Regions from separate parts of the Halomonas sp. ANAO-440 genome, predicted to be linked through region 1. Evidence: riboswitches for the same ligand, from Rfam matches in the RefSeq annotation. Region 1 holds a riboswitch; the other holds the start of a gene.
The links. Region 1 has a riboswitch for thiamine pyrophosphate ahead of thiC (phosphomethylpyrimidine synthase ThiC). Riboswitches for the same ligand answer to the same signal wherever they lie in the genome.
Positions count from the first base shown of each region.

Region 2: it holds a riboswitch for thiamine pyrophosphate, as region 1 does, so the genes downstream of both, KZO25_RS04690 (sodium:solute symporter family transporter) here and thiC (phosphomethylpyrimidine synthase ThiC) in region 1, are expected to answer to the same signal.

Region 1 is NZ_JAHXBV010000003.1:31,985-40,479, reverse strand. It holds gene KZO25_RS03310 (Card1-like endonuclease domain-containing protein) at 1-453, opposite strand, end outside; gene thiC (phosphomethylpyrimidine synthase ThiC) at 637-2,526, opposite strand; TPP riboswitch at 2,611-2,733, opposite strand; gene tenA (thiaminase II) at 2,942-3,610, opposite strand; TPP riboswitch at 3,700-3,848, opposite strand; gene KZO25_RS03295 (lysophospholipid acyltransferase family protein) at 3,936-4,865, opposite strand; gene KZO25_RS03290 (DUF4870 family protein) at 4,871-5,260, opposite strand; gene KZO25_RS03285 (VOC family protein) at 5,353-5,745, opposite strand; gene KZO25_RS03280 (class I SAM-dependent methyltransferase) at 5,809-6,453, shown strand; gene KZO25_RS03275 (MFS transporter) at 6,710-8,131, shown strand; gene KZO25_RS03270 (acyl-CoA dehydrogenase) at 8,306-8,495, shown strand, end outside.
Region 2 is NZ_JAHXBV010000004.1:308,413-316,907, forward strand. It holds gene KZO25_RS04675 (response regulator transcription factor) at 1-307, opposite strand, end outside; gene ilvD (dihydroxy-acid dehydratase) at 500-2,188, opposite strand; gene KZO25_RS04685 (TenA family protein) at 2,319-3,014, opposite strand; gene KZO25_RS04690 (sodium:solute symporter family transporter) at 3,014-4,417, opposite strand; TPP riboswitch at 4,407-4,520, opposite strand; gene KZO25_RS04695 (hypothetical protein) at 4,655-5,335, shown strand; gene KZO25_RS04700 (peroxidase-related enzyme) at 5,380-5,970, opposite strand; gene KZO25_RS04705 (diguanylate cyclase) at 6,044-7,903, opposite strand; gene KZO25_RS04710 (CoA-acylating methylmalonate-semialdehyde dehydrogenase) at 8,161-8,495, opposite strand, start outside.

The sequences.
Region 1 (8,495 bases):
AAGCACGGACTCGATGGCCACGGCTTCCAGCGTCGAGGGATTCAGTCCCGGCCCCAAGCGATAGAGCGCGCCGGCACGGGTGTCGACATACAGCCAGTCGGCCTTGCAGTGCCTCATGGCCTGCTGGAATAGCAGGGCGGTGAGCTTGTCACTGTCGGCCAGGTCATAGGTGACCGTAAGCCCTGGGGCGTCCTGCTGTTGCTGAGATAGCCATTGGGCCAGGCGAGTGGCGAACTCACTGATGTGTTTCGGATCTCGCTCCGGCATCTCGTCCCACCGATGGAACTCGGTATGGGAGGACAGCTCGTGCTGTAGCAGGATCTGCAGCCGCTCGGCGGTCTGTTGCTGCTGCCGTCCGGCAACCAGCACGACCCGCTGGGGTCGCAGCTGCAGCAGGGGGATCAGGCTGGCTTCGGGGCGCTCTGTCACTAGCGCTACATGCAGGTGGGGCATGGTTTTGTCCTTCTGCACTATATCCTTGCACAAGGGGTGGCATAAGCAGGTACCGGCCACCGTCATGGCTACAGGCTACATCCGCACCTTCTTCGCTGTCGCCATGGGATGAAAAAAAACACGCCGACCAGTGGCCGGCGTGCAGAGTTTTCCAAGCATCGGGAAAGAAAGCATCGGGAAAGATCAGACTTCCTTGTAGAGCTCGGCACCCTCCTTCCTGAATTTTTCCGCCTGCTCCTCCATGCCTTTCATCACCGCTTCCTGATCGCCATCGAGGCCGTTGTCCCGAGCGTAGTCGCGCACTTCCTGGCTGATCTTCATGGAGCAGAACTTCGGCCCGCACATGGAGCAGAAGTGCGCCACCTTGGCGGAGTCCTTGGGCAGGGTCTCGTCGTGGTACTCCCGGGCGGTGTCGGGATCCAGGCCGAGATTGAACTGGTCCTCCCAGCGGAACTCGAATCGCGCCTTGGAGAGGGCGTTGTCGCGGCGCTGGGCGGCCGGGTGACCTTTTGCAAGGTCTGCAGCATGGGCGGCGATTTTGTAGGTGATGATGCCGGTCTTGACGTCGTCCTTGTTGGGCAGGCCGAGGTGCTCCTTGGGCGTGACGTAGCAGAGCATGGCGCAGCCGAACCAGCCGATCATCGCCGCGCCGATGCCGGAGGTGATGTGGTCGTAGCCCGGGGCGATGTCGGTGACCAGCGGGCCGAGGGTGTAGAAGGGCGCTTCGTCGCAGTACTCCAGCTGCTTGTCCATGTTCTCCTTCACGAGATGCATTGGCACGTGGCCGGGGCCCTCGATCATTACCTGGACGTCGTGCTTCCAGGCGATATGGGTCAGCTCGCCGAGGGTCTTGAGTTCGGCCATCTGCGCCTCGTCGTTGGCGTCGGCAACCGACCCCGGGCGCAGGCCGTCACCCAGGGAGAAGGCCACGTCGTACTGCTTGCAGATCTCGCAGATCTCCTCGAAGTGGGTGTAGAGGAAGCTCTCCCGGTGATGGAACAGGCACCACTTGGCCATGATGGAGCCGCCGCGGGAGACGATGCCGGTGACACGCTTGGCGGTCAGCGGCACGTAGCGCAGCAAGACGCCGGCGTGGATGGTGAAGTAGTCCACGCCCTGCTCGGCCTGCTCGATCAAGGTGTCGCGGAAGACTTCCCAGGTGAGGTCCTCGGCCACGCCATTGACCTTCTCCAGCGCCTGGTAGATCGGCACCGTGCCGATGGGCACCGGGGCGTTGCGGATGATCCACTCGCGGGTCTCGTGGATGTTCTGGCCGGTGGAGAGATCCATGATGGTATCCGAGCCCCAGCGGATGCCCCAGGTCATCTTGTCGACTTCTTCCTCGATGGAGGAGGTGACCGCCGAGTTGCCCAGGTTGCCGTTGATCTTCACCAGGAAGTTGCGGCCGATGATCATCGGCTCGGACTCCGGGTGGTTGATATTGCAGGGGATGATCGCCCGCCCGGCGGCCACTTCGGCACGCACGAATTCCGGGGTGATCTCTTCCGGCAGGCGTGCGCCGAAGCCCTGGCCCGGGTGCTGATGGCCGAGAATCCGCTCGACTTCCTCGGTACCGAGCGCCTGGCGGCGCTGATTCTCGCGAATGGCGATGAACTCCATCTCCGGGGTGATGATGCCCTGGCGGGCATAGTGCAGCTGGGTGACGTTCTTCCCCGCCCTGGCGCGCCGTGGCGTGCGCTTCAGGTCGAAGCGCAGCTGGGCGAGCATGGGGTCGTTGGCGCGGCGCTTGCCGTACTCGGAGGTGGGGCCATCGAGGAATTCGGTGTCGCCACGCTCCTCGATCCAGGCGCGGCGCAGCTCCGGCAGGCCACGGCGTAGATCGACGCTGATCTCGGGATCGGTATAGGGGCCAGAAGTATCGTAGACCAGCAGCGGCGGGTTCTCTTCGTCCTCGCCGGAGGTCTTGGTCGGTGACAGCGATATCTCGCGGAAGGGCACGCGAATGTCGGGGCGTGAGCCTTCGATATGGACCTTGCGTGAGCCGGGCAGCGGCTGGATGGCGGCCTCGTCGACCATGGCGGTATCGGCGAGGAAGTGCTGGGTTTTGCTCATGGAGTGTTCTCCCTAGGGTATTGCGGCTGTTGTGCGTTGTCAGGGAGGACAGCTGGGAGGACAGGGGCAGAGCGGCCATGGCCTCTCTGCGTGTCGCTTGATCCCTACGCTGGTCCTAGCCAGTTCAGGTTCAACGGGATCCATGCTCCAACGCCGGTTGGCGCTGCATGATCTCAGCCGTTTTCAACGGCACCCCGTCAAGCGTGGTGGTGCCCGCCATCATCGGCGGGCAGGTTCGTCGCCGCTACGTTTCTGCCTCAAGCCCGGGGCTGATCCGGTGACAGGTCGGCGAGGGGGCGCTGTGAACCCCTCCCTGGGCGCTACCGATTCCATCCCTGGAATAGGACCCCCTCTTAGACCTGTCTCCGGCGCCCCTCACGTCTTCGCAGCGGCAACGGTCTTGCATGGCTGTGGGCTAGTCCGCGCGGTCCAGGCCCATCTGCCAGAAATCGATCTCCAGTCGCGTGGCATCGCGGAATACCTCCGACAGCTCCTGGAAGCGCGCCGGGGTGACGTCGGCCAGGCGCGCATCGAGCCACTCCAGCTCCGCGCGCATGGCGCCCTGGAACTCCTCGCCTTCGTACATTGCGATCCAGGCGTCATAGGGGTTGGCCTCGCCGCGGACGGTGTCCTGCCGGCCATTCAGCCAGTTGGCAATCTCGCCGTAGCCGATAAGGCAGGGCGCCAGGGCCACATGAAGGTCGAGCAGGTCGCCGCGATTGCCGGTGTCCAGCACATAGCGGGTATAGGCCATGGTGGCCCGGGCTTCGGGCAGGCTGGCGAGCGCCTCCTCGCTGATACCCCACTCGCGGCAGTAGCCGACGTGCAGCGCGAGTTCGACGTCGACGATGGCCTTCAAGCCTTCATGGGCCTGACGCAGGTCGGCCAGGGTGCGGCTCTTGTAGGCGGCCAGGGCATAGGCCCGGGCGAAGTGGATCAGGAACAGGTAGTCCTGCTGCAGGTAGTGGCGGAAAGCGTCTTCGGCCAGTGTGCCGGCCCCGAGGCTGCGCACGAAGTCATGCTCGATATAGGCGCGCCAGTCGTCCTGGCAGGCGGCGGTGAGGTCGGTAAAGCGGTAGCCCATCTAGCCTCCGGGTGATCGAGGATCCGGAGCGAGGCTGAAGTCGGGCAGGGGGGATCGTGAGAGAAGGGGAGCGCAGAGAGACGTGTCATCAAACCCCTTCGCCTGATTCCCTACGCCGGTTCATGCGGGGCCAGCGGCCCTGCTCACCCGGATCAGGTTCCACGGGATCGGCGCTGAGGTCGCCCTTGGGCTCCCTGCGCCATCTCAGCCGGAATCACCGGCACCCCGTCAAGCGTTGCAGGCAGTCTAGCAGGCTGGCGCCGTGTTGCCAGCCATCGGGAAAGTAAGTTTTTGGAAATTGTTTCCAATTACTTCGTGGGGCGCTCTAGTAAAGCCGGAAGGAGCCATGGTCCGGATGCCCCTCCTGCTCCTCGATCACCTTGCGGTATCGCTTGTACTCCCACTGGTACTGGGCCGGGTCCAGGGCGATAGCATCCTCGACGCAGGCGTTCACACCGGTAGCCGATTGCTCTTCATCAGGAGAGTAGACCTGCTCGTCGGCGGCCAGGAAGTGGATGGCGAAGCCGCGGCCGGGAATGCGCCGCGCCACGCCGGTGACGACGCGCGCGTCGGTGCGAGCCACCAGCTTGGGCAGCAGGGTAGCGGTATAGGCCAGGCGGCCGTAGAAGGGGGCGAAGACGCCGCTGCCCCAGTTGGGCTCCTGGTCGGGCAGGATGCCGATGGCTTCGCAGCGCTTGAGCGCCTTGAGCAGTGCCGCCACGCCGCGTGGGTTGGTGGGTACCAGCTTGGCGCCCATGCGCTCGCGACCCTCTCGCGTCACGGGGTCGAGTCCCTCGACCTTGGGTGGCTCGTACATGGCAGTGAAGGGGAAGTGGCTGGAGAGCCAGAAGTTGAGCACCTCCCAGTTGCCGAAATGCGGCGCCAGCACGATGACGCCCCGCCCCTGGGCGCGGGCCTCGTCGAGCAGCTCCCGACCGTGGACTTCGACGATGGAGGTCTCGACCCGGTTCGGGTCGGCCATCCAGGCGAAGCCCAGCTCCAGCATGGTGGCGGTGGAGTGCGTCAGGCTGTCCCGGGCCAGGCCACGACGCGCTGCCGCGCTCTGGTCGGGATAGACCTGGGCGAGATTGATTTCGGTGACGTCGCGCTCGCGTCGGCTCAGGCGGTACACCAGCGGACCGATCAGCCGGGAAAGGCGCCACAGGCTGGCGAGACGACGGCCGGCGAGGGTGCGCCACAGCGTGGTGGCAAGACGCGCCTGGATGGCGCTGGAACGGGGTCGTGATGCGCTCATGAGCGTCAGAACAGCCAGGTATCCACATTATCGGGCGCGCGCTTCTCCTGCAGGCTCTTGAGCCCTTTCACGCAGCGAATCACCAGCCAGATCACCGCCAGTAGCCAGGTGATGAAGCCGATCATGATCAGCGTCAGCAGGCCGGAGACCGCAAAGTAGAGCATCGCCATCCAGAAGGTGCGGATATGGTAGCGATAATGCTCATCGAGCCAGTGAGGCCCCTTGCCGCGGTAGACATAGGCGATCACCACACCGACCAGCTGCGTCAGCCCGCCGCTGATGATGCCGGCAAGAAACAGCGCATAGATCACGATGGGTATGGTGGTGTCGGGCGACCCCGGATCGGTCACGGCCCGGTGGTCACGGTTATCATCAGGATGCAGGTTATCGGTCATGTCACGTCCAGCAAGTGAATGGCGAGGTGTGTTGCTGACTTGGCCAGTGACACCAATGATACCGGCCAGATGAGACAATGCCAGTGAAGCGGTTATTCGCTGGCGGTCTTCAGCGGACGGCTGATCTCCAGCAGGTTGCCGTCCGGGTCGCGCAGGTAGAGCGACTCGATGGGGCCGGTGGCGCCCTGACGGTCGACCGGGCCGAGCTCCACCTCGACATCCAGCGCCTCCAGGTGCCGCTGTACTTCGTCCAGCGGCAGCAGGCTGCGCAAGCAGAGGTCGAGGCTCCCCGGCGTTGGGGTGGCGGCCCGGGGTTCGATGTCGGTGGCGGTCCAGTGCAGGCGCAGGGCAACGTCGCCGAGCAGCAGGTCGACGCGCTCACGGTCGCGGTAGCGCACCTCCAGCCCCAAAACCCGGGAATAGAAGTCCACGGCGCGAGAAATATCGGTCACGGTGATGACCAGGTGGTCCAGACCTGACAGCATTGCCGGCCTCCTCGTTGTGATCGTTTTTTTATATGCTCAAGTCGTCAAGCTCAGAAGGATACGATGATGCTGACCTGCCCGCTATGTGCATCCGCCGAAACGCCATATTTTCATCGGGATGCACGGCGTGACTATCACCGTTGCACCAACTGTTGGCTGGTCTTCGTGCCTCCTGATCAGCGCCTTGCTCCTGAGGCAGAGAAAGCAGTCTATGACCAGCATCGCAACAGCCCCGACGACGCTGGTTACCGGCAGTTCCTGTCACGGCTTTACACGCCGCTGCGCGAACGGCTGGCACCGGCTGCCCAAGGCCTCGACTTCGGTGCCGGCCCTGGCCCGACGCTGTCGGTCATGTTCGAGGAGGCGGGGCATCCCATGGCGATCTACGATCCTTTCTATGCCGCTGACAGGGTGGTGCTCGAGCGGCAGTACGATTTTATTACCGCCACTGAAGTGGCGGAACATCTCTTCGAGCCGGGGCTTGAACTCGAACGGCTGGCTGGCATGTTGCGGCCCGCTGGCTGGCTGGGGCTGATGACCAAGCGGGTCACCAGGTGGGAGACCTTCCCCCGTTGGCACTATATTCTCGATCCCACCCATGTGATTTTCTTCAGCGACGCCACCTTTGAATGGCTGGCCCATCATCTCGATATGCGCCTCGAGCTGCCTGCTTCGGATGTAGCCCTGTTGCAGCGCAAGCCATGGTGAATGCACTCCCGACCCAACGATTCATGGAGGCTGTAGTCGCGTTTCGATAAGCCGCCGTTATACAGCCCTGCAGGGGCTATTTCGGCGTTGACTTATGGTGTCGGCGGCGTATGATTTGCGCCGCGTCATCCCGCCTCAGCGGTGCTTCTTTCTGTGTGGCACTCAGGCGTGGCGGGCAATCTCGGCAGGTCCTGCCACACTGTTTCCCATCGTTGCCTTAATTCCTGTTTCTTCCACCGCTGTCGAGAGGCCCTTCATGTCGCGGCAACTGCTGGCCATGGCCCTGGCGCCCCTGCTGGGGCTTTTCATTCTGGGGATCGGCAATGGCTTCCTGGCCACGCTGATCACCTTGCGCCTGGATGCCGCAGGCGAGTCGCCGGTGGTCATCGGCTGGGTCTCTTCGGCCTACTTCATCGGCCTGGCGCTGGGGGCGATGTTCAATGACCGGCTGCTGCTGCGCATTGGCCATATCCGCGCTTATGGCACCTTTGCTTCGCTGGTTGCGGTCACGGTGCTGCTGCAGGGGCTATGGCTCGACCCCATCTCCTGGTTCGGGCTGCGCCTGATCGGCGGCTGGGCCACCGTGGGGGTCTATCTGGTCATCGAGAGCTGGCTGCTCACGTCCGGTGACCAGAAGGTTCGTGGCCGGCTGCTGGCGCTCTACATGATCTCGCTGTATGCCGCCGGTGTCCTCGGCCAGTTGCTGCTGGGTGTAACCGATGCCATGGGTGTCACCGCACCCTTCATGGTGATCGGCATGCTGGCGTCGCTGTCGGTGCTGCCCATGGCGATGATCCCGCGGGTGTCCCCCCTGATCGAGCATGCCGAGCCGCTCTCGCCGATACGTCTGATCACCCTGACGCCTACCGGGGTCATGGGCAGCTTTGGCTCCGGGCTGGCGGTGGCCGCCGTCTATTCGCTGCTGCCGCTCTATCTGCAGCGTATCGGCCTGACGGTGAATCAGATCGGCCAGATGATGGCCGTGGTGATCCTGGGGGCGATGCTGCTGCAGTATCCCATCGGCCGCTGGTCCGATCGCCACGATCGCCAGATGGTGCTGATCCTGATCGGCACCTTCTGTACGCTGATATCGGCGGGCATGCTGCTGTTGCCGCCGAATATCTGGGTGATGGCGGGGCTGCTCTTCCTGCTCGGTGGCGGCGTCTTCGCGCTTTATCCGGTCGCGGTCGGCCATGCCGCGGACCGTGCCCCGGCAGGTGCCCTGGTGCGCATGAGCCAGGGCCTGCTGCTGATCAATGCCATCGGCTCCACCGTGAGTCCGCCGCTGATTTCGCCGGTCATGGCGGCGGTGGGCGATGCGGGCCTGTTCTGGGCCTTCGGAGCCATGAGCATCGGCATGGTGGCCTTCTTCGCCTGGCGGCGTAGCGTGCGTCCGGCGCCGTTGCCGGTGGCACCGTTCACGCCAACGACGCCAATGTCCTCGGCCGGCGCCGAGCTGGCGGTAACCGAGGAGCTGATGCAAGGCGCAACCGAGCATGAGCATGTCGAGGACCTGTCCGACGCAGTGCCGGATGTGGAGACGGTCGAGCCACTGGTTGGCCCGCCGCCTCCCGATGAGGCGCATATCGCTTACTATGAAGATGAGGAACCGCGTCACGCGGAAGCGCCCGATCATGAGCAGCTGGTTGACGAGACGACGAGCTCCTCCCGCGACTGAAGCGATTGAATAGTCCGCCCCGTCATTTTTCTGCGCCCGATACCTGTGTATCGGGCGCACTGCCTTTGTCGGGTGAGTTGCCTTTGACTGGTTAATTGCCTGCGACCTAGGGATAATGGTTAACGAAAAGTAGTGAATCTACTATTTCTGCTATCATTTTTTTGAGGTGTCGCCATGTTCCCCTTTGTTGCTCCTGTTCGCGATCTTCGCTTCGTGCTCGAGGAACTGCTCGAGCACCGTTCGCTCGCCCTGCCTGGTTTCGAAGAGGCCAGCCCCGACCTGGTTGAAGCGGTGCTGGAGGAGGCAGCCAGGCTGGCGGGCGAGGTATGGGGGCCGCTGAATGCCAGCGGCGACCAGCAGGGCT
Region 2 (8,495 bases), on a different contig from region 1:
AGGGCTTGAGCAAGTAGTCGTCGGCACCGACGGCGAATCCCTCCAGGCGGTCCTCCAGGGCGTCACGCGCAGTCAGCATCAGGATGCCGCCCTCGAAACCGCTGGCCCGGGCCCGCTCGCACAGCGCCACCCCGTCTTCGTAGGGCAGCATCCAGTCAAGCACCAGCAGGTCATAGTCGCCCTGCTGCATCAGTGCCACCGCCATGCGTCCGTCATGTGCCACATCCACCGTATGGCCCGCCTGACGCAGCATATGGTCCAGCAACCGTGTCAGGCGTTCATCATCGTCCACCAGCAGCAGATACATGGGTGCCTCCCTGTCCCGACTCTCTCGCCGGGTGGCGAGAAGCGAACATAGCTACCAGCCTTGTTCTCTGCAGACAAGTCCAGTTCGGTAGCCACACTCCAGGAAAGGATGGATATCCTGCGAAATCGGACCGCCCCCACCGGGAAACCGATAGGGGGCTAGAAAGTGATGCTTAGTGGATGGCGAGGCGAATCAATCCAGCCGGTCGGTCACCGCACCGGTAGAGGCGGAGCTGACCGTCTTGGCGTACTTGGCCAACACACCGCGGGTATAGCGTGGTGCCGGCTGCCGCCAGTCAGCCCGACGCCGCTGCATCTCGCCGTCATCGATCGCCACCTCGATGGTATTGGCCTCGGCGTCGATGGTGATGGGGTCGCCGTTCTCGACCAGCGCCAGCGGCCCGCCATCGAAGGCCTCGGGCGACACGTGGCCGACCACGAAGCCATGGCTGCCGCCGGAGAAGCGCCCGTCGGTGATCAAGGCCACGTCGTTGCCGAGCCCCCGGCCCATGATCGCCGAGGTCGGGGTGAGCATCTCGCGCATGCCGGGTCCGCCCTTGGGTCCCTCGTAGCGGATCACCACCACGTCACCGGCCACCACCGTGCCGTCGTTGATGCGTGCCTGGGCCTCCTCCTCCGAGCCGAACACCCGCGCACTGCCGATAAAGCGCGTGCCCTCCTTGCCGGTGATCTTGGCCACGGCCCCTTCGGGCGCCAGGTTGCCGTAGAGGATCCGCAGGTGGCTCTCGGCCTTCAGTGGCGCCGACAGCGGCGCGATGATTGACTGCCCCTCGGCATAGGGCGCCACGTCGGCCAGGTTCTCGGCCAGCGTCCGGCCGGTGACCGTCAGGCAGTCGCCATGCAGCAGCCCGGCATCGAGCAGCATCTTCATCAGCGGCTGGATGCCGCCGATCGCCACCAGCTCGCTCATCATGTAGTGGCCGCTGGGGCGCAGGTCGGCGAGCACCGGCACCCGCTTGCCGATTTCGGTGAAGTCCTCGAGCGAGAGCGGCACCCCCACGGTGTTGGCCATGGCGATCAGGTGCAGCACCGCATTGGTGGAGCCTCCTAAAGCGATGACCACGGTGATGGCGTTCTCGAAGGCGTCACCGGTCATGATGTCCGAGGGCTTGATGTCCCGTGCGAGCAGCTCCAGTACCGCGGCACCCGCCGCCTCGCAGTCGTCGCGCTTCTCCTGGGACACCGCATTCTGCGCCGAGCTGCCCGGCAGGCTCATGCCCAGCGCCTCGATGGCCGACGCCATGGTGTTGGCGGTGTACATGCCGCCGCAGGAGCCGGGGCCGGGAATCGCCTTCTCCTCGATCTGCTTCACCTCGATCAGGTCCAGGTCTCCGCGGGTGTAGGCACCCACGGCCTCGAACACCGAGACGATGTCGGTGTGCCCCTCGCCGGGCAGGATGGTACCGCCGTAGACGAACACGCTGGGCCGGTCGAGCCGCGCCAGTCCCATCAGGCAGCCGGGCATGTTCTTGTCGCAGCCGCCGATGGCCACCAGGCCGTCGAAGCCCTCGCAGCCGGCCACGGTCTCGATGGAATCGGCGATCACCTCCCGCGATACCAGCGAATACTTCATGCCCTCGGTGCCGTTGGCGATGCCGTCGGAGATGGTGATGGTGTTGAAGATCACCCCCTTGCCGCCGGCCGCGTCGGCGCCATCACTGGCCCGTTCGGCGAGGGTATGGATATGGCTGTTGCAGGGCGTGAGATTGCTCCAGGTGGAGGCAATGCCCACCTGGGGCTTCTTGAAATCCTCATCGGTGAAGCCCACCGCACGCAGCATGGCACGGCTGGCGGACTTGCCGACCCCATCCACTACCGGGGCGGAATAACGGCGGCGCGGATCCTCGGGCGTATCGCTCATGATGCTTCCTCTATCGTTGTTCAGGGGGGGGTAATAGAGAGAGGGTGGACCGCAGACAGGACGGCTGTCCATGCCAAACCGCCATGTCTTGCCACAAGACGAGGCGGCAACTGCACCTGCGCACTATGCCTCAGCGCGGCTGCACGGCGTCGTGGAAGGCGCGCTCCTTCGCCACGGTGTCGCGGAAGCGCTCGGCCATCCGAGCGAAGGCGGTGTCATCGAGCGCCGCCGCCTCCTCGTCCAGGCGCTGGCGCAGCCAGGCCACGAACTCCTGAAAGGCGGGGTTGTCGTGCAGATCGATCCACTCCCCCATCAACGGGTGCAGCCCGTCTACACGGGTCACGCGCAGCGCCCACTCGAGATAGACCCACTCGGTGACCACCAGCACCGCCAGGATCTCGGCGTAGTCGCCGCCCTGGCCGGTGTCGTGCAGCAGCTCGCGAAACGCCCGGGTCTGCGGCAGGTAATCCGGCGCCTCGCGCAGGGACGCAGGCACCTCGAAGGCGTCGAAGGTGCGCTGGAAGGTGCTGTTCTCGTCGCTGGTCAGCATGCCCATGAACTGGCCCAGCACCACCCGGTCCGCCATGCTCGGCGCGTGGCCGATAGCGTGGCCGATCAGGGCGGTGAAAGGGTCGACGAAGCCGTAGTCCTGCACCATGTAGGCGGCAAAGTCGCCCCCCACAAGCCGCCCCTCGGCCAGGGCGTCGAACAGCGGGTGGTTCACCGTGGCCGACCAGTCCGGCTCGCTGTTCTCGCGAAGCCAGTCGGTGATGCGCGCCGATTCACGGCTAGCGGCCCAGGCGTTCCAGTCAGAGCGTGTCGTCATCAGGCGTCTCCCTTGCTTGCCAGGTGAAATTTCGTCCCGGGGCGCAGCCAGGCGATCAGCAGGCTGGCCAGGGTGGAAGCGAGCAGCGCACCGAGGAACGGCGCCAGGGTGGGAATGCTGTCCGGGAAGCTCGCCGCCAGTACACCGGCGGCCAGGCTGCCCTGGGTGATCCAGCCCGGCAGCACCGCGCCGAGCAGGCCCGCCACGCCGCCGGCCACTGCCGCCAGCGGTGACATGCGCCGCCACAGGCCCAGCAGCACCGGCACCACGATGGCTGCGCAGAGCAGGTCGGCGATCAGGAACAGCCGCAGCACCGAGAAGCCCTGAAGGGCCACCCATGCCACCGGTGCCATCAGCGCCACCGTGACGAGCCGTGCCCCGCGAACCGAGAGCCCGCGCCTCCCGGAGCTGGCCACGGCCATGGAGGCGATGGCGTTCTGCAGGGTATCCACGCTGGAGGCAACCAGCGTTACCGCCAGCACCAGAGCCGGAAGGCCCAGCCAGGCCGGCGCGGCGGAGAGCAGTGCGAAGAAGGGAATCGGCGGCTCGCCCAGCGGCAGTGCATGCATGGCCGCCAGCATGCCCAACCCGCCGATGGCCATCACCACCAGCAGGCTGCTGGCCCCACCCAGCAGCGCCCCGCGGCCCAGGGCGCGGTCATCCTCGGCCGCCCAGATACGCTGCCAGTAGCCTTGGTGGAAGAGGTTGGCCGCGGTGACCGCGATCACCAGGGTCAGCGCCACGGAGAGCGCACTGCCGGTGGGAATCGACGGCATGATCGCCCCGGCGGGCATGGGCGGCAGCCACCACCAGGCCACGCCGCCGACCAGTACCAGCAGGGCCAGCAGCAGCCAGGCCTGCCAGCGATCGGTGGCCAGGCTCGCCCGCAGGCCGCCAAGGGTGGTGTAGACCAGGGTGACCACCGCCACGCCGAGGATCACCAGTGAAGGCGGCACATCGGAGAGCAGCGCGGCAATGGCGCCGATGGCAGTCAGCTCGGCGGCCAGGAAGATGGCCATGTAGGCAACGGAAACGAAGGAGACCCAGCGCCGCACCCCGGCGCCATAGCAGGCCTCGGCGAATTCACCGATGCTGCGTCCCTGCGGCAGGTGGCGGCGGATGGCGGGGCCGTAGAGTCCCAGTATCAGGAACGGCAGCGACGAGCCGATGGCGTAGCCCGCCAGCGCCACAGGCCCGACGAAGGCGCCGATCTCCGGCGGCGCAAAGAGGATCCAGGCCCCCATGCTGGAGGCCAGGAACGACAGGCCGATGGCCTGGGCTCCCTGGGAGTTGCGGGCAGTCACGTAGTCATCGAGCAGGCCGTCGGCCCGGCGGGCGCGCAGGCCCAGATAGGCAAAGCAGAGCAGCGCCGCGCCGAGCACGGCAGACGTCAGGTAGGGCATGTCGCACTTCCTCCGCCGGTATGAACCGGATCAGGTTCCAGGGTCAGCGCTTGGCTCTCTCAGCCCCTGCCGGTTGCACGGCGGGACTCCCCTGGCGACAGTGAATGGATTGTCGAGTAATTTAACTCAAGTTATTGTCAGGATGGCCGATATAACCGTCTAGCGTCCATGATTGATGGGACGAGTGATGATACAACAGTCGCTACCAGCGAACGACCACTCTCGCCGAGACTACCGATGCCGTTTACCGAAGCCAAGGAACACGCCCCCGGACGGTTGCATGCCATCTTCGCCGACCCCTACAGCGCTTTCGACAACCAAGTGATCGAGCGGCAGCTGCACTTGCGGGTCGCCATCGATGACCTGCTGCTGCAGCCCATGGCCAAAGGCCAGCTAATGCTGAGGGTGATCCATGGCTGGGAAAACGGCAGCTTCGAGCCCGCCGACCTGGACCACAGCGACCATCGCATCGGCTCACTCGAAGACCTGCGCAAGGCGGTCGATCGTTACCACCAGGCCTTCGAGGCTTCGCAGCCTTTTCCCAAGGATAATGCCTCGCTGCTGGCCCGCCCGCTCGAGCATGCCATCAACCAGGCCGAAGCTAACGGCCAGGCCCTCGACGAGGAGACCCGCACCATTCCCGCCCGCTGGCCCGCCTTCGACCAGGGGCTCTATCTTTATACGTTCTTCAAGGTCTACCACCGCCTCACCTACGGCGAAGATGACTCCTACCGCACGGCACGCTGCACGACCCCGCACGGACCTCGCGAGATTCACGAATTCCATCTGGAGGAAGGTGAATTCGCCGTGATTTCCCCTACCGAGAGGGACGCCACGGTAGACACCGTGCTGGTGCTGCATGAAAGCCAGCTGGTTCCGGTGCTGCAGTTGTTGGAAGGATGCCGGGAAAGCGCCTGAGTGAGCTTCAATACACGTCGGACGCCTCGATTGCTTCCTACCTGTTAGACCTTCTCACGCGGCACCCGGCCCATCAGGTAAAACTCGTCGTTGGGCGGCGTGCCGGTGAGAGTAACCAGGCGATTGGAGAGGCCGAAAAAAGCGGTGATGGCGCCAATGTCCCAGATGTCATCCAGGGTGAAGCCGGCGTTCAGCAAACGCGTCTGCCATTCATCGGTGAGTTCGCCCACGTCCAGGCCGCAGTGAAAGGCGAAGTCGAGCATGAGCCGATGGCGCTCGCTCAGCGGTGCCGTGCGGTGGTTGATGGCGACCTGATCGGCCAGCAGCGGGTCCTTGCTGTAGATCCGTACCAGGGCGCCGTGGGCCACCACGCAGTAGAGGCAGTGGTTGCGGGCGCTGGTGGCCACCACGATCATCTCTTTTTCGGCCTTGGTCAGGGTGTCTGACTCCCGCTCCATCAGCGCATCGTGATAGGCGAAGAAGGCGCGAAACTCTGCCGGGCGATGGGCCAGCATCAGGAAGACGTTGGGCACAAAGCCGGCCTTCTCCTGTACCGCCAGCATGGCGTCACGAATATCCGCAGGCAGATCCTGGATCGATTCGGGTATGGGAAAGCGGCTGATGGGCGTCGACATGTCGGACTCCTGCTGGGACTCTATGGACTGGACACAGTTAACGTCAACGTAAACACATTGTCCATGCCCGTACTCAGTCGGACGTATTCAAATGCGAGCACGTCACCACCCGGTTCCGATGATGCGCCTTGGCCTCGTACATGGCGTGATCGGCAAGGCGGTAGAGGGTTCCAACATCACGCACGGCATCGCACCCACGACAGGCGACCAGACCAAACGAGGCCGTGATAACCCCATAGCTGGACGTCTCATGGCGAATGCTCAGCTCCTGAAGGGCTCCGCGAAATTTTTCCAGCGCCCGCTGGCCCTCCTCCAGCGACTCTACGTCCAGCAGCAGGCCAAACTCCTCCCCGCCCAGGCGGAACAGGCGGTCGCCGGCCCGACGAAAATGCTCCAACAAGAGAGTGGATACCCTCACCAGCACTTCATCGCCGGCATGGTGGCCATAAGTGTCGTTGTAGAGCTTGAAGTCGTCGATATCCATTATTGAAAACAGCAGCGGCTGGCCGCTGCGACGCCGTCGCTGCAGCTCCTCTTCCATCAACTCCTGAAACTGTCGCCGATTCAACAGCCCCGTCAGAGGGTCGGTGCGAGCCAGGGTGGTAAGCTGTTGGTTGGCTTTTTCCAGCTCCTGTGTACGCTGAGCCACCTCCCGTTCCAGGCGCTCGTTGAGCGAACGCTGCAGATCAAGGGTGGCGCGCTCGGCGGCGAGCTTTTCGTTCTTGAACTTGTTGATCTTCCAGGCCAGCCCGAGGGATAGCAGTAGAAACTCGATCCCCGACCCGACCTGGACGGCGTATTCCGTGACGACATTGTAGGGCAGCACCCCCGCCACCCGCAGGAAGTAGAGCGTTATCCCGATGAGTAGCACGCTCCACGCCACCAGGTAAATGCGAGCCAGGGTGTCGCCGCTATAGCTGCGCCAGACTGCCACACCGAGCAACAGGCAGGAAAGCAGGATGGCACCGGGAATCATCAGGTGGAATACCGCCGCATAGTGACCGAAAAGTGCCGGTAGCGCGCTGATCATGCACAGGCCGGCAAGACCATACAGCACTCGGGTCAAGCGGGGTGCGTGCTGGCGAAGGTTCATGTAGCTTTCACTGAAGATTGCGAGGGTGACGGCGAACAGGCCGATATTGAGCGGCACCATCTGGTTGTTGAACATCGGCATGTCCGGCCACCAGTACTGAAAGGCGAAGCCTCGCGACGAGAACATCAGGATGAAGAAGGTGCCGAGATAGGCGACGTAGTGCAGCAAGGGCCGTTCACGGGTGGCAAGGTAAAGCAGCAGGTTGTAGATCAACAACGCCAACAGGGCACCGAAGTAGAGGCTGAATGCCATCAGCTCCCGCTGGGCCTTGGCCAGAAAGCTGGCATCATCCATGAGGTAGAGTGGCGTCGCATCATAGAGCCCGTCGTGGGTATCCAGCCGCAGGAAGACCTGCCGCGACTCGCCAGCCGGAACATGGATGGGCAGCACGAAGGTGCGATGGGAGATAGGCCGGGTGTCGAAGCTGCGACGGTTGCCAGTCTGCCACTCCCTGACGATTTCGCCCTGCTGGTCCACCACGTAACCATCGAGATAGTCGTGCAACGGCATGGCCAGTTCCAGCAGCCGGCGCACAGGGAGAGCGGTATCGTTCTCGACCCGCAGCGTTAGCCACCAGGCGGAATCGGAAAAGCTGAAATTGAGGGTTTGCTGGCGGGAGCGCTCCCATTCCAGTGCCTCACCGTGACGCAGCAGCCGCTCGATATCAAACTCACGCGCCCTGTCTTCCAGCAACAGAACGTGCGGACTGAGGTTAAGCTCCCCTCTCAGGGTACCGACATCGATAGCGGCCAGCGCATGCCCTGGCAGCAAGAACAGCAGCAGTGCCAGCCAGCGAAACGCCACGAAGGTTGGCAAGAAATACAAGAGGCGCCTGGTCACGTGAGCTCCTCGCTGGCAGGTGTTGAATCTACCATATCAGCTAATGAGACTTTGGCGCCGTTGAAAAAAGGGATATCCCCAAAACCAGCCAGGCAAGCCTTGACAACAGTCAGAGTGTCCGGCGGCCAAGGTCCGTGGTAGGCCGCCCCTTGTGGCCACCCTTTCTCCAACAACTGAAACGCTCCCGCCCAGAAGCTGAAACGGCCCCGCTTCTCGATGAAGCGGGGCCGGGCGTCAGGCGGTCAGCCGATTCCAGCTCAGCTCAACGAGATGGTGCTGTTGATACCGCTTGAGACGTTCTCGGGCTCGAACCAGCGCGCAGTGACGGTCTTGGTCTGGGTCCAGAAGGCGATGGCCTGCTTGCCGTTGGGGCCCAGGTCGCCCAGCTTGGAACCGCGGGAACCGGTGAAACTGAAGTAGGCCACGGGCACCGGAATCGGCACGTTGATGCCGACCTGGCCCACGTCGATGTCGCTCTCGAAGCGACGCGCCACCCAGCCGGAGTTGGTGAAGATCGAGGTGCCATTGCCGTTGGGGTTGGCGTTGACGAATTCGATCGCCTCATCCAGGGTATCGACGCTGACCACGCAGA